3 regions of the Streptomyces syringium genome follow, and region 3 is predicted to be linked to each of the others. Evidence: riboswitches for the same ligand, from Rfam matches in the RefSeq annotation. Region 3 holds a riboswitch; each other region holds the start of a gene.
What was found. Region 3 has a riboswitch for cobalamin ahead of JO379_RS01860 (GHMP family kinase ATP-binding protein). Riboswitches for the same ligand answer to the same signal wherever they lie in the genome.
Positions count from the first base shown of each region.

Region 1: linked by a shared signal. The riboswitch ahead of cobN (cobaltochelatase subunit CobN) and the one ahead of JO379_RS01860 (GHMP family kinase ATP-binding protein) in region 3 are both predicted to bind cobalamin.
Region 2: linked by a shared signal. The riboswitch ahead of JO379_RS22755 (ribonucleoside-diphosphate reductase subunit alpha) and the one ahead of JO379_RS01860 (GHMP family kinase ATP-binding protein) in region 3 are both predicted to bind cobalamin.

Region 1 is NZ_JAGIOH010000001.1:6,595,494-6,602,232, forward strand. Features, by position in the region: gene JO379_RS28975 (precorrin-8X methylmutase) at 1-196, opposite strand, end outside; gene JO379_RS28980 (ferredoxin-like domain-containing protein) at 240-1,625, opposite strand; cobalamin riboswitch at 1,698-1,842, shown strand; gene cobN (cobaltochelatase subunit CobN) at 1,933-5,541, shown strand; gene JO379_RS28990 (VWA domain-containing protein) at 5,864-6,739, shown strand, end outside.
Region 2 is NZ_JAGIOH010000001.1:5,082,163-5,088,901, reverse strand. Features, by position in the region: gene JO379_RS34205 (DUF3311 domain-containing protein) at 185-541, shown strand; gene mctP (monocarboxylate uptake permease MctP) at 538-2,163, shown strand; adenosylcobalamin-variant (AdoCbl-variant) riboswitch at 2,438-2,534, shown strand; gene JO379_RS22755 (ribonucleoside-diphosphate reductase subunit alpha) at 2,704-5,085, shown strand; gene JO379_RS22750 (ribonucleotide-diphosphate reductase subunit beta) at 5,076-6,098, shown strand; gene def (peptide deformylase) at 6,187-6,739, opposite strand, start outside.
Region 3 is NZ_JAGIOH010000001.1:392,559-399,297, forward strand. Features, by position in the region: gene JO379_RS01850 (sensor histidine kinase) at 1-664, opposite strand, end outside; gene JO379_RS01855 (MMPL family transporter) at 670-2,886, opposite strand; cobalamin riboswitch at 3,061-3,284, shown strand; gene JO379_RS01860 (GHMP family kinase ATP-binding protein) at 3,608-4,447, shown strand; gene JO379_RS01865 (cysteine synthase family protein) at 4,444-5,466, shown strand; gene JO379_RS01870 (ATP-grasp domain-containing protein) at 5,463-6,695, shown strand; gene JO379_RS01875 (MFS transporter) at 6,692-6,739, shown strand, end outside.

The DNA.
Region 1 (6,739 bases), 6.2 Mb from region 3:
GCGCCTCGCGGGCCCGCGCCACCACCTGGGGGGAGTACGCGAGGTCCCGTACGAGATCGACCATCCCGCAGGCGTGGATCATGCGCACCGCGACCTGGCTGACGTCCGGCGGCAGTCCGCCGAGGTCGGCCTCGGCCCTGATGGTGGCAAAGGACTGGCGGTAGATGGACGCGCCGTCCTTCTCGTACTCGAACACTGTGCCTCGCTTGCTGGGTTGCGCCTGGTGGTGTCGTGCAGGGTCAGTCCGCGGAGGTACGAGCCGCCGCGACCGCGTCGGCCAGTCCCCCCGCTCTGGCTGTTTCCGTCTTCGTTTCCGTCTCCCCGTCCCGTACCGCGATCCGGTAGCCGTCCCCGGTCGCGAGCACGTCGACCCATGTCCCGCCCGGGTGGCCGCACCGCCGCTCGCAGCCGGACCAGTACACCGGGAGCCCCGCCGGGGGCAGTCCCGCGAGGCAGGCCGCCGCGTCCGCCCGTACGTCCGCGAGGGACTTGGCGCAGCCCGGCCGGCCCGCGCACGCGCCCGCCCGGTGCCAGGGGGACGTGGTGGAGGTGACGAGTCCGGCGTCCGCGAGCGCCGTCAGCCGGGAGCGGGCCGTACCGGCCGGGAGGCCGGGGACGACGATGCCGCGCCAGGGTGTCACACGCAGCTCGCCCGTCCCGTCCCGGTCGGCCGTGGTGGCCACGAGCCGCCACTGGGCGGCGGTCAGCCGCCCGAGCGGCGCGGTCACCGACAGGGCGCACCGCCCGTCCCCGCCGGTGACCAGGCCGGGCCCGACCGGGGGCCCGTGCGGGAGACGGGGCCGGGGCAGCGGGACGCAGTCGATGCCCGCGGCCGTCAGCCGGTCACCCAACGCTTCGACGCGCGGGCGGTGTTCGGGGGCCAGGTCCCGCACCCGCCAGGCCTTGGCGCCGCCGCGGGCCGCCGCCGCGAGGAACTCGCGCGCGGCCAGCACGGCCGCGCGCGGCGCGTCACAGGCGGCGATGCGCAGACCGGGCCCGGTGGCGGCGAAGCACACGGTGGCCTGCCCCGCACCGCTTGCGATCAATGTCACATCGGGGCCGAGGGCCACGATGTCGCCGCGGCCGTCGTCCAGGCCGAAGAGGAAACGACCCGACAAACCTGACAAATCCAGGCCGTCGGAGGGGTCGGGCGCATCGGACGCGGGGGTGCACAGGAGTGCGTCCAGGGCGCGCGCCCAGGCCTGCACATCGGTTGCCCCGGCGGGGGACGGCTCCACGGCCCCGTCCAGACCGCACAACGGCGAGGCCGCCACATTGCGCACCCGGTCGTACCGGTCCGACGGCAGCAGCCCCGCCGCCCGCAACCGGCCGGCCAGTTCACCGCCGCAGCCGTCGGACAGCCCGCGCAGCTGGACGTTGCCGCGCGAGGTGATGTCGAGGTTCCCGTCGCCCAGCTCCTCGGCGACCAGCGCCAATGCCATCGCCTGACGGGCCGTCAACAGCCCGGCGGGCAACCGGACGCGCGCCAGCGCACCGTCGTCCGCGGTGTGCAGCCGCAGCGCTCCGGGGCAGGCGTCGCCGCCCGCTCGGACGGTCCGTCCGCCGGCGGCCGGTTTATCCCGCTCCGAGGGGGATGGGGGGGTGACGGGCATGGCGGCGAGCATACCGACGATCACACCGGGTGCACCGTCCTGTGCCAAACGGCCAGCGCTTACTATGCTCACCGGTGGCCAGAATCTCTTTGTTCGTCCTCTGGTCCGCCAAACGCCAGCGACGGCGTCAGGGGAGGAAGCCGGTGAGACTCCGGCACGGTCCCGCCACTGTGAGCCCGGCAGCGATGCCGGGCGAGTCAGGAACTCCCGCCGTCCTCCAACCGCCCGGGGCGCGGACCCCGAGGAAGGCCAGCCGCCGCATGCGCACCATCCGGTCCGGCGTACCCCGGGCGACCCTCGATGCCCTGGGGAGCGCCGCGTGATCCTTCTCCTGTCGACGTCCGACACCGACCTGCTCAGCGCCCGCGCGGCTGCCGCTCACGGAGGCCCGGTCCCGTACCGCCTGGCCAACCCCGCCCGGCTCGCGCTTGACGACCTGCCCGCCCTCCTGGACGGCACCGACCTCGTCGTCGTCCGCCTCCTCGGCGGCATCCGTGCCTGGCAGGAGGGGCTCGACCTGCTGCTCGCCGGGGACCGCCCCGTCGTCGTCCTCACCGGCGAACAGGCGCCCGACGCCCAGCTGATGGAGGCCTCCACCGTCCCCATCGGCATCGCCGCCGAGGCCCACGCCTACCTCGCGCACGGCGGCCCCGACAACCTCGAACAGCTCGCGCGGTTCCTCTCCGACACCGTGCTGCTCACCGGCCACGGCTTCGAGGCGCCCGCCCCCGCCCCCACCTGGGGTCCGCTGGAGCGCACCCCCAAGCCCGGCGCCACCGGCCCGCTCATCGCGGTGCTCTACTACCGCGCCCACCACATGAGCGGCAACACCGCCTTCGTGGAAACCCTGTGCGGGGCCATCGAGGACGCGGGCGGCCGCGCCCTGCCGCTGTACGTCGCCTCGCTGCGCGCCCCCGAGCCGGAGCTCATCGAGGCGCTCGGCACCGCCGACGCCGTCGTCACCACCGTCCTCGCCGCGGGCGGCACCAAGCCCGCGGCGGCCTCCGCCGGCGGCGACGACGAGTCCTGGGACGCCGGCGCCCTCGCCGCGCTCGACGTGCCGATCCTCCAGGCCCTGTGCCTGACCGGACCCCGCAGCGCCTGGGAGGAGAACGACGAGGGCCTCTCGCCGCTCGACGCCGCCACCCAGGTCGCCGTCCCCGAGTTCGACGGCCGCCTCATCACCGTCCCGTTCTCCTTCAAGGAGGTCGACGACGACGGCCTGCCGATGTACGTGGCCGACGCCGAGCGCGCCTCCCGCGTCGCCGGCATCGCCGTGCGCCACGCCCGGCTGCGCCACATCCCCGCGGCCGACAAGCGCCTCGCGCTGGTCCTCTCCGCCTACCCCACCAAGCACTCCCGCATCGGCAACGCCGTCGGGCTCGACACCCCCGCCAGCGCCGTGGCGCTGCTGCGCCGACTGCGCGAGGAGGGCTACGACTTCGGTACGGAGGAGGTCCCCGGCCTCGCGTCCGGTGACGGCGACGAGCTGATCTACGCCCTCATCGAGGCCGGCGGCCACGACCAGGAGTGGCTCACCGAGGAGCAGCTCGCCCGCAACCCCGTCCGCATCCCGGCCGCCGACTACCGGCGCTGGTTCGCCGAGCTGCCCGCCGAGCTGCGCGAGGCCGTCGAGGAGCACTGGGGCCCGGCGCCCGGCGAGATGTTCGTCGACCGCAGTGCCAACCCCGAGGGCGACATCGTCCTCGCGGCGCTGCGCCGCGGCAACCTCCTCGTCCTCATCCAGCCGCCGCGCGGCTTCGGCGAGAACCCCATCGCGATCTACCACGACCCCGATCTGCCGCCCTCGCACCACTACCTCGCCGCCTACCGCTGGATCGCCGCCTCCCGCGCGGACGGCGGCTTCGGCGCCGACGCCATGGTCCACCTCGGCAAGCACGGCAATCTGGAGTGGCTGCCCGGCAAGAACGCCGGCCTGTCCGCCGCCTGCGGCCCGGACGCCGCCCTCGGCGACCTGCCGCTGATCTACCCCTTCCTCGTCAACGACCCCGGTGAAGGCACCCAGGCCAAGCGCCGCGCCCACGCCACCCTCGTCGACCACCTCGTGCCGCCGATGGCCCGCGCCGAGTCCTACGGCGACATCGCCCGCCTGGAGCAGCTCCTCGACGAGTACGCGTCCATCTCCGCGATGGACCCGGCCAAGCTGCCCGCCATCCGCGCCCAGATCTGGACGCTCATCCAGGCCGCGAAGCTCGACCACGACCTCGGCCTCGACGACCGTCCGGACGACGACGGGTTCGACGACTTCCTGCTGCACGTCGACGGCTGGCTGTGCGAGGTCAAGGACGCCCAGATCCGCGACGGTCTGCACGTCCTCGGTGGCGCGCCCACCGGTGAGGCGCGCGTCAACCTCGTCCTGTCGATCCTGCGCGCCCGTCAGATCTGGGGCGGCACGCAGGCCCTGCCGGGTCTGCGCGAGGCCCTCGGCCTCGACGAGTCCGCCGCCACCCGCACCACCGCCGACGAGGCGGAGGAGCGGGCCCGCGCGCTCGTCCAGGCCATGGAGGACGCGGACTGGGACCCGGCCGCGGTCGCTTCCGTGGCGCGGGAGCACGGTGAACAGGTCGCCGCGATCCTCGACTTCGCCGCCCGCGAGGTCGTGCCCCGCCTGGCCGCCACCACCGACGAGATCGACCACGCGGTGCACGCCCTGAACGGCGGCTTCGTGCCGGCCGGCCCGTCCGGCTCGCCCCTCCGCGGCCTGGTCAACGTCCTCCCGACGGGCCGCAACTTCTACTCCGTCGACCCCAAGGCCGTCCCCAGCCGGCTCGCGTGGGAGACCGGCCAGGCCCTCGCCGACTCCCTGCTGCAGCGCTACCGCACCGACCACGGCGACTGGCCGAAGTCGGTGGGCCTGTCCCTGTGGGGCACGAGCGCGATGCGCACCTCCGGCGACGACGTCGCCGAGGCCCTCGCCCTGATGGGTGTCCGCCCGCTCTGGGACGACGCCTCACGCCGGGTCAACGGCCTGGAGCCGATCCCGCTGGCGGAGCTGGGCCGCCCCCGCATCGACGTCACCCTGCGCATCAGCGGCTTCTTCCGTGACGCCTTCCCGCACGTCATCGGCCTCCTCGACGATGCGGTCCGGCTGGCCGCCGCCCTCGACGAGCCCGCCGACGACAACTACGTCCGCGCCCACGCCCAGGCCGACCTCGCCGAGCACGGTGACGAACGCCGCGCCACCACCCGCATCTTCGGCTCCCGCCCCGGCACCTACGGCGCGGGCCTGCTCCAGCTCATCGACAGCCGCGACTGGCGCACCGACGCCGACCTCGCCGAGGTCTACACCGTCTGGGGCGGCTACGCCTACGGCCGCGAACTCGAGGGCCGCCCGGCCCGCGAGGAGATGGAGACCGCCTACAAGCGCATCGCGGTCGCGGCGAAGAACACCGACACCCGCGAGCACGACATCGCCGACTCCGACGACTACTTCCAGTACCACGGCGGCATGGTCGCCACGGTGAAGGCCCTCAAGGGCAAGGCCCCGGAGGCGTACATCGGAGACTCCACCCGCCCGGAGACGGTCCGCACCCGCACCCTGGTCGAGGAGACCTCCCGCGTCTTCCGCGCCCGCGTCGTCAACCCCCGCTGGATCGAGGCGATGCGCCGCCACGGCTACAAGGGCGCCTTCGAACTCGCCGCCACCGTGGACTACCTGTTCGGCTACGACGCCACCACCGGCGTCGTCCCGGACTGGATGTACGACAAGCTCGCCCAGACCTACGTCCTCGACCCGGAGAACCGAGCCTTCCTCCAGGAGGCCAACCCCTGGGCCCTGCACGGCATCGCCGAGCGCCTCCTGGAGGCAGAGAGCCGCGGCATGTGGGCCAAGCCGGACGCGGAGACGCTGGAGGGGCTGCGCCAGGCGTTCCTGGAGACCGAGGGCAACCTGGAGGGCGAGGAGTAGGCCCCCGGCCACCCCACGGCGACCTGCGGAGACCTCCCCGCGAAGGGGGGTCTCCGCGCTTCACCTCACCGGCCGTCGACGACTCGTCCGACCCCCGACTGTCGAAGTACCGCGCCCCGGCAAGCCCCCGGCCGCCAGGAGCACCGCCACCGCGGCGGCCGCGCCACCGGGAAGGCTCCAGCCAGGCCCGGCGTCGTGCCGCAACGCGTCGGCGGGGGCCGGGGACAACGCTCCGGAGCCGTCCGGCAACTCCTGGGGCTCTCCGACGCCGTGGCACCTCCCGCTTTGGGGCTGCCGCCCGGCGCTCACTAGGATCATTTGGATGATCATCAGAAAACGGCTGGCGGCGGGCGCGTGCGCCCTGCTCGCCGCCCTGGCCGCGGGAACCGCGCCGGCGAACGCCGCCGACGAACCCTCGAAGAACTCCCCGAAGGTCGAGCTCGTCCTCGACGTCAGTGGCTCGATGCGCGCCCGGGACGTGGACGGGCAGTCGCGCATGGCGGCGGCCCAGCAGGCGTTCAACGAGGTGATCGACGCCGTTCCGGACGACGTGCGGCTCGGCATTCGTACCCTCGGGGCGAACTATCCCGGTGACGACAAGGAGCTGGGCTGCAAGGACAGCAAGCAGCTGTACCCCGTCGGGCCGGTGAACCGGACCGAGGCCAAGGCGGCCGTCGCCACGCTGCGGCCCACGGGCTGGACGCCCATCGGGTACGCGCTGCGCGGTGCGGACGCCGACCTCGACGTCGGGGGCGGTACGCGCAGGATCGTGCTCATCACCGACGGCGAGGACTCCTGCGGGCAGCCCGACCCCTGTGACGTGGCCCGTGAACTGGCCGCCAAGGGCACCCACTTGACCGTCGACACCCTGGGGCTGGCCCACGACGACAAGACGCGCGAGCAGCTCAGCTGCATCGCCGAGGCCACCGGCGGGACGTACACCACCGTGCGGCACACCAAGGAGCTGTCCGGCCGCATCAAGCAGCTCGTGCGGCGCGCGGCCGACCCCGTCGAGACGCCCAAGGCGACCCAGGGTGCGGCCGAGTGCGCGAAGGCGCCCGAACTCGGTGTCGGCATCTACACCGACCGCTCGGCCTTCGGCCAGCACCGCTGGTACCGCGTCAAGGTGACACCCGGTCAGGAGCTGCGCACCTCGGTGAGCGTCGGTGCGGACCGCGCGGTCGATCCCGACTACGGG
Region 2 (6,739 bases), 4.7 Mb from region 3:
CATAGATTTTTGTGTGCTGGTCGGAGAGATAGTCGCCTTCGATCACAGACGGGGCGCGTGGCGACCGCTCCAGCCGAGGCATGACACCGCATACCGATATGCGGACAGGGGGTGACGCCCAGTAGCACCCTCCCCTAGATTTCCTGCGCATCACGCAGTGATCACACAGGGGGGAGTCACCACCATGACGGAACCACCGACCGAACCACCCGCCGAGCCGCCGGCCGGGCCGGCCGCGCGGCTGCCCGAGCAGTCGACGACGTCACCGTCCACGGTGCCGCCGGAGGGCGGCCCCAAGGGTGGGCGTACGGCATCAGCCGTCACCGTGCCCATGGTCGTCGCGGGGGTGTGCCTGGCCATTCCGTTCGGCGCGATGCTGTGGGTCGACTCCTACTCCCGGCTCACCCCCACGTTCATCGGTATGCCGTTCTTCTACTGGTACCAGATGCTGTGGGTGGTCCTCTCGACCGCGCTCACCGTCGTCGCGTACGTCATCGTCAGGCGCCAGGAGCGCGCCCGTAAGGGTGGTGAGCGGCGATGAAGGACGGCGTGAACGGCGTGGCGCTCGCCGTCTTCATCTTCTTCTTCCTGGTCGTCACCGTCATGGGCTTCGTCGCCTCCAGATGGCGGCGCGCGGAGAACGCGAACAATCTCGACGAGTGGGGGCTGGGCGGGCGCTCGTTCGGCACCTGGGTCACCTGGTTCCTGCTGGGCGGCGACCTCTATACCGCGTACACCTTCGTGGCCGTCCCGGCGGCGATCTACGCGGGCGGCGCGGCCGGGTTCTTCGCGGTGCCGTACACGATCCTCTGTTATCCGCTGGTGTTCACCTTCCTGCCCCGGCTGTGGTCGGTCTCGCACAAGCACGGCTACGTCACCTCCTCCGACTTCGTCCGCGGCCGGTTCGGCTCCAAGGGGCTGTCGCTGGCCCTCGCGCTCACCGGCATCCTCGCGACGATGCCGTACATCGCGCTCCAGCTCGTCGGCATCCAGGCCGTCCTGGACGTGATGGGCGTCGGCGGCGGATCGAACTGGTTCATGAAGGACCTGCCGCTGCTGATCGCCTTCGGGGTGCTCGCCGCCTATACCTATTCCTCCGGGCTGCGGGCGCCGGCGCTGATCGCCTTCGTCAAGGACGCGCTGATCTACATCGTGATCATCGTGGCGATCGTCTACATCCCGATCAAGCTCGGCGGCTTCGACGACATCTTCGCGAAGGCGGGCGGGGCGTTCGCGGTCGAGAACCCGGCGACCGGCAAGCCGCGCGGCTCCCTGGTGACCGGACCGGACGCGCAGTGGGCGTACGCGACGCTCGCCCTCGGTTCGGCGATGGCCCTCTTCCTCTATCCCCACTCGGTGACGGCGGTGCTCTCCAGCCGCAGCCGCAACGTCATCCGCCGCAACACCACGATCCTGCCGCTGTACTCGCTGATGCTCGGGCTGCTGGCGATCCTCGGCTTCATGGCGCTCGCCGCCGGGGTCAAGGTCAAGAACGGCCAGCTGGCCATCCCGCAACTCTTCGAGAACATGTTCCCGGACTGGTTCACGGGCGTCGCCTTCGCCGCGATCGGGATCGGCGCGCTCGTCCCGGCGGCCATCATGTCGATTGCCGCCGCGAATCTGTTCACCCGCAACATCTACAAGGACTTCATCAAGCCGGACGCCACGCCCGAGCACGAGGCGAAGGTCTCCAAGCTCTCCTCGCTGCTGGTGAAGGTCGGCGCGCTGGCCTTCGTGCTCACCATGGACAAGACGGTCGCGATCAACTTCCAGCTGCTCGGCGGCATCTGGATCCTGCAGACCGTCCCGGCCCTGGTGGGCGGGCTCTTCACGCGCTGGTGCCACCGCTGGGCGCTGCTCGGCGGCTGGGCGGCCGGAATGATCTACGGCACCTGGCGGGCGTACGACACGCCGAGCGCCACGCAGGACCACTTCGGCAACACCAATCTCATCCCGCTCATCGGTGAGAAGGGTTACATCGGCCTCACGGCCTTCGTCCTCAACGTCATCGTGGTGATCGTCCTCACCTTCGTGCTCAGGAAGCTCGGCGCCCCGGACGGCGTGGACCAGACGAAGGCGTCGGACTACACGGCCGACGCGGGCGACCCGGGCGTGGTGGAGAAGCTCCCGGCGGCCACCGCGGGAGCCCCCGGAGGCCACTGACCCCCACACCCCCGACCGCGCCTCTGAGGCCGCCGCTCCCCGACGAACAGGGGGGCGGCGGCCTTCGCCTTGCGGGCGCCGCCGAGACGCTCGCAGAGGCCCTTCGGAGGCCTTCGCGCGAGCCCCCGGAGGGCCGTGACGGGGGCTCGTACGAGAAGGGAATCGAGGTCCAACACCCGGGCGCTCTAGCACATTCCGCACCCAGCTCATTACCGCGCGACACAACATGTGGGGGCGCGTACGAGTGGCAGCACTAGATGTATGCTCGTCCTCGCTGTCGCCGCAGGGGAATCCGGTGGAAATCCGGAACTGTCCCGCAACGGTGTATGTGTGCGGTTTTACGTACCCAGAGTCCGAGGACCTGCCGACAGCGCGCCCGCTCCGAGCCTCCGCTCGGAACAGGGCGTCAAAATCGTCCGGGTCTCGCGGGTTGGGCCGATGGACGCTGCGTGGCATGCCCTGGTGCAGGGGTGTCCCCGTACGCGCCCGTCGCGCCCGTCCGCCCGGCCCACACCACTGCCGAGCGAGGGAGAGCCCCACGTGACCATCGCGCCCGCCGATCCGGTCTCAGCGACAGCGGAAGCGACCGGCGGCCCCGGGACCGCGCTGCTGCGCACCCTGACCGACCTCACCGCCGATCTGCCCGCCACCGACCCCGGCAAGGTCGCCGCCGCCGCGCTGCGCGGCCGGCACCCGGGCTCGGACGAGGCCGAGTTGCGGTCCCTGGCCACCGAGGCTGCCGCCGGGCTCATCGCCGAGGAGCCGGAGTACTCCCGGCTCGCCGCGCGACTGCTCACGCGTGCGATCGCCGAAGAGGCGGCCGGACAGGGCGCGCTCTCCTTCTCCGCCTCCGTCGCGGTCGGCCACCGCGAGGGCCTGATCGCCGACGAGACGGCCGCGTTCGTCGTGACGCACGCCGAGCGCCTGGACGCCCTCGTGGACGCCGCGCTCGCCGACGGCGCCGACGACCGCTTCGGCTACTTCGGCCTGCGCACCCTGCACAGCCGCTACCTGTTGCGCCACCCCATCACCCGCCAGGTCGTCGAGACCCCGCAGCACTTCCTGCTGCGCGTGGCCTGCGGCCTCGCCGAGGACCACTCGACGCGGGCCCTGGACGACGTGGCCGAGCTGTACCGGCTGACCAGCACGCTCTCCTACCTGCCGTCCTCCCCCACGCTCTTCAACTCCGGCACCCGGCACCCGCAGATGTCCTCGTGCTACCTGCTGGACTCGCCGCTGGACGAGCTGGACTCGATCTACGACCGCTACCACCAGGTGGCGCGGCTGTCGAAGCACGCCGGCGGCATCGGCCTGTCGTACTCGCGCATCCGCTCGCGCGGCTCGCTGATCCGCGGCACCAACGGCCACTCCAACGGCATCGTGCCGTTCCTGCGCACGCTGGACGCCTCCGTCGCCGCCGTCAACCAGGGCGGCCGGCGCAAGGGCGCGGCCTGTGTCTACCTGGAGACCTGGCACGCGGACATCGAGGAGTTCCTGGAGCTCCGCGACAACACCGGTGAGGAGGCCCGCCGCACGCACAACCTCAACACCGCGCACTGGATCCCGGACGAGTTCATGCGCCGCGTCGAGGCGGACTCCGACTGGTCGCTGTTCTCCCCCGCCGACACCCCCGAGCTGGTCGACCTGTGGGGCGACGAGTTCGACGCGGCGTACCGCAAGGCCGAGGCCGACGGCAAGGCGATCAAGACGATCCCCGCGCGCGTGCTGTACTCCCGGATGATGCGCACCCTCGCGCAGACCGGCAACGGCTGGATGACCTTCAAGGACGCGTCCAACCGCACCGCGAACCAGACCGCCGAGCCCGGCAAGGTCGTCCACTCCTCGAACCTCTGCACCGAGATCCTCGAGGTCACCGACGACGGCGAGACGGCCGTCTGCAACCTCGGTTCGGTGAACCTGGCGCAGCACCTGGGCGCCGAGGGCGAGATGGACTGGGAGAAGCTGGACCGCACGGTCCGCACTGCCGTGACCTTCCTCGACCGCGTCGTGGACATCAACTTCTACCCGACCGAGCAGGCCGGGAACTCCAACAGCCGCTGGCGCCCGGTGGGCCTGGGCCTCATGGGTCTCCAGGACGTCTTCTTCCGGCTGCGGCTGCCCTTCGACTCCGCCGAGGCGAAGGAGCTGTCCACCCGGATCTCCGAGCGCATCATGCTCGCGGCGTACGAGGCGTCCGCCGACCTCGCCGAGCGGCACGGCCCGCACCCGGCGTGGTCCGCGACCCGCACCGCGCGCGGCGTGCTGCACCCCGACCACTACCCGAACGCCGAGCAGCGCTGGGCCGACCGCTGGGACGCGCTCCGCGCCCGGATCGCGAAGACGGGCATGCGCAACTCGCTGCTGCTCGCCATCGCGCCGACGGCCACCATCGCCTCCATCGCGGGTGTGTACGAGTGCATCGAGCCGCAGGTCTCCAACCTCTTCAAGCGCGAGACGCTCAGCGGTGAGTTCCTCCAGGTCAACACCTACCTGGTGGAGGACCTGAAGCAGCTCGGCGTGTGGGACCGCACCACGCGTGACGCGATGACGGACGCCAACGGCTCGATCCAGGACATGAACTGGATCCCCAAGGAGGTGCGCGACCTCTACCGCACCGCCTGGGAGATCCCGCAGCGCGCCCTGATCGACATGGCCGCGGCCCGTACGCCGTACCTGGACCAGAGCCAGTCGCTGAACCTCTTCATGGCCTCGCCCACCATCGGCAAGCTCAGCTCGATGTACGCGTACGCCTGGAAGCAGGGCATCAAGACGACGTACTACCTGCGCTCGCGTCCGGCGACCCGGATCGCCCGCTCGGCCGGCGCCGCCGCCACCATCCCCGTACAGCAGGTCGCGACCCCGGACGCCGACGCCGTCGCCTGCTCCCTTGAGAACCCCGAGTCCTGCGAGGCATGCCAGTGACCGCCCCCGTACAGAAGAACCTGCTCGACCCCGGGTTCGAGCTGACCCTGCGCCCGATGCGGTACCCGGACTTCTACGACCGCTACCGCGACGCGATCAAGAACACCTGGACCGTCGAGGAGGTCGACCTCCACTCGGACGTCGCCGACCTCGCCAAGCTGTCCCCGGGCGAGCAGCACATGATCGGCCGCCTCGTCGCGTTCTTCGCGACCGGCGACTCGATCGTGGCGAACAACCTCGTCCTCACGTTGTACAAGCACATCAACTCCCCCGAGGCGCGGCTGTACCTGTCGCGGCAGCTCTTCGAGGAGGCCGTGCACGTCCAGTTCTATCTGACGCTGCTGGACACCTACCTCCCCGACCCGGAGGACCGTGCCGCCGCCTTCGACGCGGTCGAGAACATCCCCTCGATCCGCGAGAAGGCCCAGTTCTGCTTCAAGTGGATCAATGAGGTCGAGAAGCTGGAGCGGCTGGAGACGAAGGCCGACCGCCGTCGCTTCCTGCTGAACCTGATCTGCTTCGCGGCCTGCATCGAGGGCCTGTTCTTCTACGGCGCCTTCGCCTACGTGTACTGGTTCCGCTCGCGCGGTCTGCTGCACGGCCTGGCGACCGGCACCAACTGGGTCTTCCGCGACGAGACCATGCACATGAACTTCGCGTTCGAGGTCGTGGACACCGTCCGCCAGGAGGAGCCCGACCTCTTCGACGACGAGCTCCAGCAGCAGGTCACCGACATGCTGCGGGAAGCCGTCGAGGCGGAGCTGCAGTTCGGCCGCGACCTGTGCGGCGAGGGCCTGCCGGGCATGAACACCGAGTCCATGCGCGAGTACCTCCAGTGCGTCGCCGACCAGCGCCTCCAGCGCCTGGGCTTCGCGCCGGTCTACGGCTCGGAGAACCCTTTCTCCTTCATGGAGCTGCAGAACGTCCAGGAGCTGACCAACTTCTTCGAGCGCCGCGCGTCCGCGTACCAGGTGGCGGTCGAGGGCTCGGTCGCCTTCGACGACGAGTTCTGATCAACGCGACGCGATAGCCGCAAGGCCGCGTAGCCGAAGGGCCCCGCTCCTATCGAGCGGGGCCCTTCGTCGTACGCAGCCGTACGGATCAGTCGTTCGGGACGATCTCGTAGCGCGGCGTGCCCTCGGCCATCTGCTGGAGGGCGTCCTTGCGCTCGCGCTTGGAGAGGCGGTCGATGTAGAGCCGGCCGTAGAGGTGGTCGGTCTCGTGCTGGAGGCAGCGGGCGAAGTAGCCGGTGCCCTCGATCGCGATCGGGTTGCCCTTCGCGTCCTGGCCGCGCACGACCGCGTAGTCGGGGCGGGCCAGCGAGGCGTAGGCGGTGGGGACCGACAGGCAGCCCTCGTTGGAGTCGTCGAGGACGCGGCGGTCGGCCGGCAGCTCGTCCAGGACGGGGTTGCAGATGACACCGGTGTGCCGGACGCCCTCGTCGTCGGGGCAGTCGTAGACGAAGACCTTGAGGTCCACGCCGATCTGGTTCGCGGCGAGGCCCACGCCCTCGGCGGTCCGCTGGCTGGCGAACATGTCGTCGATCAGCTGGGCGAGCTTGTCGTCGAACTCCGTGACGTCCTTGCACTCCCGGTGCAGAACGGGGTTGCCGACGACGGTGATCGGACGGGAGGTGCCGCGCTCGCGGTACGCG
Region 3 (6,739 bases):
GGGCCGCTTCGGCGAGCACGATGATGGACGCGAAACCCTGGGCGAGGGTGTCGTGGATGTCCCGAGCGAGCCGTTCCCTCTCCTCCGCGGCGCCTTGCCGCTGGTGGGCCTCGACCAGTTGGTGGTGGGCGTTCTCCAGCTCGGTGTTCAGTCGGCGGGCGCGTTCGTCACTCTGCTGCACGATGCGGTGCACCAGCAGCCCGACGAGCACACCGGCGGCGTAGCCGAGGACGGTGAAGGCGACGTTGCCCGTGAGGAGTTCCATGTGCCGAACGGTCCGGGCGGTCACGGCCGCCCCAACGGCGGCGCCGCTGTAGGCAATGGCGGATACCGGGCCCGCGGCGAACATCCAGAATTGCGGCAGGGACACGATGAACAGCGCCGCGCCCCCGCCCGGCAGACCGGCCATCGCCCCCACACCGAGGGTGAGGACCCACAGCTGGACGTGCGGACGCACCACGGCGTTGTCCGGGAAGAGGCGCAGGGTGGCGTAGCCGAGGGAGATCACGGCCAGCAGCGCCAGCGACCAGTATTTGGCCGCTCCGGAATCGTTCCGCACGCCGATGACGGAGGGCGCCAGTCCGAGGAGCACCCAGGCGACGGTGTACCACCGGTGGAGCGTCGGTATCCAGAACCGGTCGTTGGGCTGTGGCCGTTGCTTCATGCTGGTCAGCCTACGTTTTCGAGCGGGCGCCCGGCCGGGACGACGTGGTGTGCTCCGCGTCCGTTCCGCGACGGCCACCAGCACCTGTCGCCGAGCAGCAGCATGAGGGCGGGCAGGATGACGATGCGGATGACGAAGGCGTCGATCAGTACGGCCACCGCCAGGCTGAAGCCGATCTGTTTCATCTCCATGATGTGCAGGGGCACGAAGCTGGCGAACACGGTCACCATCACGAAGGCGGCGCTGGTCACCACACTCGCCGAGCCGCCGATGCCGTCGAGTACGGCCTGCCGGGTCGGCACACCGCGGAGCACTCCCTCCCGGATCCGGGTGATGACGAACACCTGGTAGTCCATCGACAGACCGAAGAGGATCACGAACAGGAACAGCGGTACCCGGGAGCCGACCGAGCCGGTGGAGGTGAAGTCGAGCAGGCTCTCGGCCCATTCGTCTTGGAAGACCAGCACCAGCAGACCGAGCGAGGCGGCGGCCGAGAGCAGGTTCAGTGCCACGCCGACGAGGCCGAGGACGAGTGAGCGGAACGCCCACACCGTCATGGCGAAGGTCACCAGGAGCAGGGACCCGATGACGATCGGCAGCTTCTGCCTCTGGTGCTCGGGGTAGTCGGCGTAGCGGGCGACGTCCCCGGTCACCGCGGTCCGGGCGCCGGTCACCTGGCCGACGGTGGCCGGCACGTACCTCTGGCGGAGGCGTTCGAGGGACGTCTGCGCCGCGTCGGAGCTCACGTGGTGCGGTACGGGCAGTTCCAGGAGGCTGACGCGCCGGTCGGGTGAGGTGCGCAGTTCCGCCGTGCCGGCGAGCGCCGGGTCGGCTTCGGCGCGGCGGGCCAGTGCGCGCAGCGCGCCGGTCACCTCGCCGGCGAGGGCCGGCTCGGCGCGTACGACGACCTGGTGCATGGACTTCAGTTCCGGGAAGGCGTGGTTGAGCCGGTCGTACGTCCGCATGGCGGGGATGGAGCGGGAGTGGGTCTCGCGGCCCATGTCGGTCAGCTCGAGGTCCAGTAGCGGGGCGGCCAGGGCGAGGGTCGCGAGGACGGCGACCGTCAGGGTGGCGGCCGGACGCCTGCTCGTGGCGCGCAGTACGGCCCCGGTGATCCGGCCGGCACGGGCCTTCGGCTGCGGGGGGTGCGTCGGCTGTGCGGTGCCGCGCCCGGCCGCGCGGGCGGCCTTGCGCAGCGCGCGGCGCTCCGCCCGCTCACCGAAGGTGGCCAGCAGCGCGGGCAGCACGGTGAGCGAGCTGACCACGGCGACCAGGGTGACGACGATCGCGCCCGTGGCGATCGAGGAGAAGATGACGTCGTCCACCAGGTACAGCGTCGCGCTGGAGACGGCGACGGCGAGCCCGGAGAGCACGACGGCCCGTCCGGATGTGGCCGCGGCGAGTTCCACCACGGCCTGCGAGCTGAGCCGGCCGCCTGCCCGGGCGCGTTCCTCCCGTTCGCGCTTGAGGTAGAAGAGGGTGTAGTCGACGCCGACGGCCAGGCCGATCAGCAGGATGACGTTGGTGCCGACGCCGGCGTCGGGGAAGGCGTGCGAGGCCGGCATCGACAGGCCGATGGCGGCGGCGATCGAGGAGAGCGCCAGCAGCAGCGGCACGGTGGCCATCGCCACGGAGCGGAAGACGAACAACAGGGTGATCAGGGTGACGGGCAGCGCGATGAGCTCCGTGCGGGAGAGATCGTCTCCCCGCAGCTTCTCGACGCCCTTGCTGATGGAGGGGCTGCCGGTCTCCTCCACGCGCAGCCCGGGGTGTGCGGCCTGCACCGCGGCGGTCTGCGCCCGCAGGGGGTCCACGTGCTTCTTGCCGTCGAGCTCGGGGCCCTTCATGGTCACGTCGACCCGGACCGCTCTGCCGTCGGCCGAGCGCACGGGCGCGGCCACGGCGCCGACTTCGGGGAGTTTGCGCATCCGGGCGGTGATGTCCCGCGCGGCAGTGTCCGCCGCGGCCCGGTCGAGCGTGCCCGTGCCCGGCTTCGCGGAAATCAGCACGCGCTCCACGGGCCTTTGTTGCAGACCGCCCCCGGCCGCCATGGCCTCCGCCCGGCCCGCTTCGCCGACGCGGAAGTCCTCACTGGTGGCGGCGTTGCCGCCCACCGAGATCCCGGTGCCGAGACACAGGGCGACGAAGAGGAACCAGCCGGCTATGGCGCGCCACGGGTGTCCGGCGCTCCAACGAGCCATGCGTACAGGGAAAGTCGTCATGCCGTACATGCTGATCGCCGGGGTGCCGCCGCCATGAGCCTCGACCGGTTGAACTTCGTGTCCACCGGTCGGTGGACACGAGGGGTCGTCTCCAGGCGCCCTTCGCCCCAAGTCCCTTTCACGGCAACCCCGGTGGGACCGTCAGGCCCCCTGTCGCACACGCGTCCGTCCCTTTACTCTGGGGACGCAGTCGGTTCGCGCTGTCCGCCTGGCAGCCGCGGCGTAAGAGGGAACCCGGTGGAAGTCCGGGACTGCCCCGCAGCGGTGAGTGGGAACGAACGTCGTCATCGGCACCGGGCCGGGAGACCGGATCCGGGAAGCGACGGCCGGTAGGCGCGAGGTCGCGTGCGACCTCGCGGGCCCACGAGTCCGAAACCTGCCCACTGCGCGCGTGCGGCCCGCACGCGCTGATCACGGTGGCCTCGAGGGTGGGCCGGCGGGTACAGGCGGGCATCGCGCTCTTGCCGGGCGGCGTCCGCTGTTCCTTCGCGTGCCCTCAGCGGTCCCGGGATCCCGGCGACGCGCGAAGGAGTGTCCTGGTGACCGATGGCCCTCACCGCCCTGCCCCCAGGCCGCCTCGGTGACGTCCTCCGGGCAGGGGCGTGCCCCCGCCTCGCCCTCCCGGACGGCGGCCGGGAAGGCGCCGCAGACCGATCGGGCCATCACCGGCGGGCCCACGCTCCGCGTTCCGTGTGCGCGGGACGGGCGGACCTTCTCGGGGGTGTGCCACGGCACCCTGGGGGAGCTGTTCCAGGGGCCGCTCCGGCACGGGGGCGAGCAACGCATCGCGCTCGTCTCGTTCCCCGTCGACCGGCACTCCTGGGTGCATTTCACCCGGGGTGCCGGACCCCCGGGTGCCCTCCCGGCGGGCGAGAAGACGGCTCGGGCCGCCGGGCTGTTCCTGGAGCGCTACGGCCTGACCCTGCCGCCGGGCCGGTGGAGTGCCCATTCCGACCTCCGGGTCGGTGTGGGCATGGCCAGTTCCACCGCCGACATCGTGGCGACGCTGCGCTGTCTGTTCCGGGTCTTCTCGCTGCCGTACGACCTGCGTGCGGTGATCGAGGTGCTGTCCGCGATCGAACGCGCGGACAGTGTCTTCCTCGACGAGTTCGCGCTGTATCTCAGTGACCGGCACCGTGTCGTCCGCCGCCTGGGAACCGCCATCGGCTTCCACACCGCGTTCATCACGGAGCCCGGCACCGTCGACACCGCCGTGGTGACGCCGCTGCTGCTGCGGCACTACCGGCGGCGGTCGGCGGAATACGAGCGCTGCCTGACCGATCTGCTCAAGGGGTTCTCGGCAGCCGATCCGGCGGCCGTCGCCCGTTCCGCGACGGCCGACGCCGCTCTCTCCCAGGAGGTGCTGCCCAAAGCCACGTTCGAGACCGTGCTGGCACACCGCGAGGAGTTCGGGGCGGACGGTGTGTTCGTCGCGCACACCGGCTGCCTCGTCGGCTACCTCTTCGCCCGCCGCCCCTCCCCCTCGCTCAAGGACGAACTGTCCGGCTTCTTCCACACGCTCGGCCACCAGTGCTCATTCGCCCAAGGAGGCTACGGGTGATACACGCCCATATCGCCGACGCTCTCAAGTCCCCGCACCTGGTCCGACTGTCCGACGGCATGGTCCTGGCCCGCTTCGAATCGATGAAGATCTACTCCGCGCTGGCCGCGGTGCGACGGCTCCTCGACCGGGGCACGGTCCGGCCCGGGCAGACCCTCGTCGACAGCTCCAGCGGGATCTACGCCCAGGCACTGGCGCTGGCCTGTCACCGCTACGGCATGCGCTGCCACATCGTCGCCTCCACCACCGTCGACGCCACCACCCGTGCCCAGTTGGAGATCCTCGGCGCCACCGTCGAGCAGGTCGCCCCGTCGAAGAACCTCAAACTCGACCAGGAGCTGCGCGTGGCGCGGGTGCGGCAGATCCTGGCGGAGCGTCCCGACGTCCACTGGATGCGTCAGTACCACGACGACATCCACTATCTCGGCTACCGGGAGTTCGCGGACACCGTCGCCGCCGCGTTCCCGGACCGGCCGCTGACCGTCGTCGGGGGGATCGGGTCGGGCGCCTCCACGGGCGGGCTGGCCGAGCATCTGCGGCAGCGTGACCCGTCGGTCCGTCTGATCGGTCTGCAGCCCTTCGGGAGCGTCACCTTCGGCAGCGAGGACCACCACGATCCGGAGGCGATCATCGCCGGCATCGGCTCCTCGATCGTCTTCGACAACGTCCGCCACCATCTGTACGACGCGATCCACTGGATGGACTTCCACCACGCCATGGCGGGAGCCGTGGCCCTGCTGCGCGAGCACGCGGTGTTCGCCGGCCTGTCCACGGGCGCCGCCTACCTCGCCGCCTCCTGGGAGGCGCACCGCTGTCCCGGCCGGCTCCATCTGGTGATCGGGGCCGACACCGGTCACCGCTACGTCGAGCGGGTCTTCGCCCGGCACCGCGAGGCTCTGGACACCGCCGCGCTCGGCCCGGCCGAGATCACCTCGCCGGCGGACCTGTCGATGCCCTGGTCGACGATGGCCTGGAACCGCAGCCCCGCACCGGGCCGGCAGAAGGAGCTCGCGTCGTGACGGTGGTCTCCCTCGAAGCCCTCACCTTCGGCCTGGGGCACCTGATCCGGGCCGCCGACGCGCTCGGCGAGCGCATCCGGCTGCTGACCCGTGACCCGCTCGTCTACGCGCACGAATTGCGGCAGCTGCCGGACGGGGCTCTCGACGTGGTCGAGATGGACACCTTCGACGTGGACGCCGTGGCCGCGGACCTTTGCGGCCTTCCCGGGCTGCGGGGGCTCATCAGCTCGACCGACACCTGGACCCTGGTCGGTGCCGAGCTGACGGCCCGCTTCCGACTGCCCGGCCTGGACGCCGCCGTACTGGAGCTGACGCGGGACAAGGCAAGGGTGCGCAACGTGCTTTACGAGGCGGGCCTGACGAGGGGCCGCGCGGTGGAGGCCGGAGCCCTGGGGGCCGACGCCGACTACCCGCGCCGGCTGGGGAAGGAGGTGGGCTTCCCCGCCGTCCTGAAGGACACCGCCGGAACCGGCAGCCAGAACGTCTGGCTCGCCCGTGACGAGCCGGAGCTCGCAGAGGCCCTGCGCGCGGCCGGCGGGCGGCGGCTGACCGGCCGCCTCTTCGCGGAGCCGTACTTCTCCGGGCCTCTCTACAGCGCCGAGACACTCACCTGGGAGGGACACACCAGGCTGCTGGGCGTCTCCAGCCGGCTGATGTCGCACGAGCCGCGCTTCCGTGAGGAGATCACCGCGTTCCCCGTCGCCTTCCCCGAGCCGCAGCGCCTGTCGCTGGAGAAGTGGCTGGGCGAGGTGCTCGCGGCCGTGGGTTACACCGACCGGTTCGCCCATGTCGAGTTCGCCCTCACCGTGACGGGCCCGGAGATCATCGAGATCAATCCCCGGATCGGCGGCGCTCTCGTCGCGGAGGGCATGTGCCGGGCGCTCGGCTGCAATGTGTACGAGGCGATGGTGGAGGCCTCTCTCGGCCGTCGTCCCCGCCTCATCGACGCGGAGCTTCCGGGCGGCCCGGCGGTCGCGTTCGTTCTCGGATATCCGGAACAGGCAGGAGTGTTCACGGGGGTGACGGGGCTCGACCGGCTGGAGGGCATGCCGGGGTCGCCCGCCTGGTATCCGGTCAAGCGCGTCGGAGACCGCATCGAGTACCTGGGCGACAGCCGGGGCTACGCGGGCATCGTCTGGGCGGAGGCGGAGACCGCTGAGCTGGCCACCCACCGCGCCGTGGCCGCCGCCAACGCGGTACGGGTCCACACCGAGCGGGCGGCCGGGTGAGCGCAGGGCGGGCCACGGCGACACCCCTCGGCATCTCGCTTCTC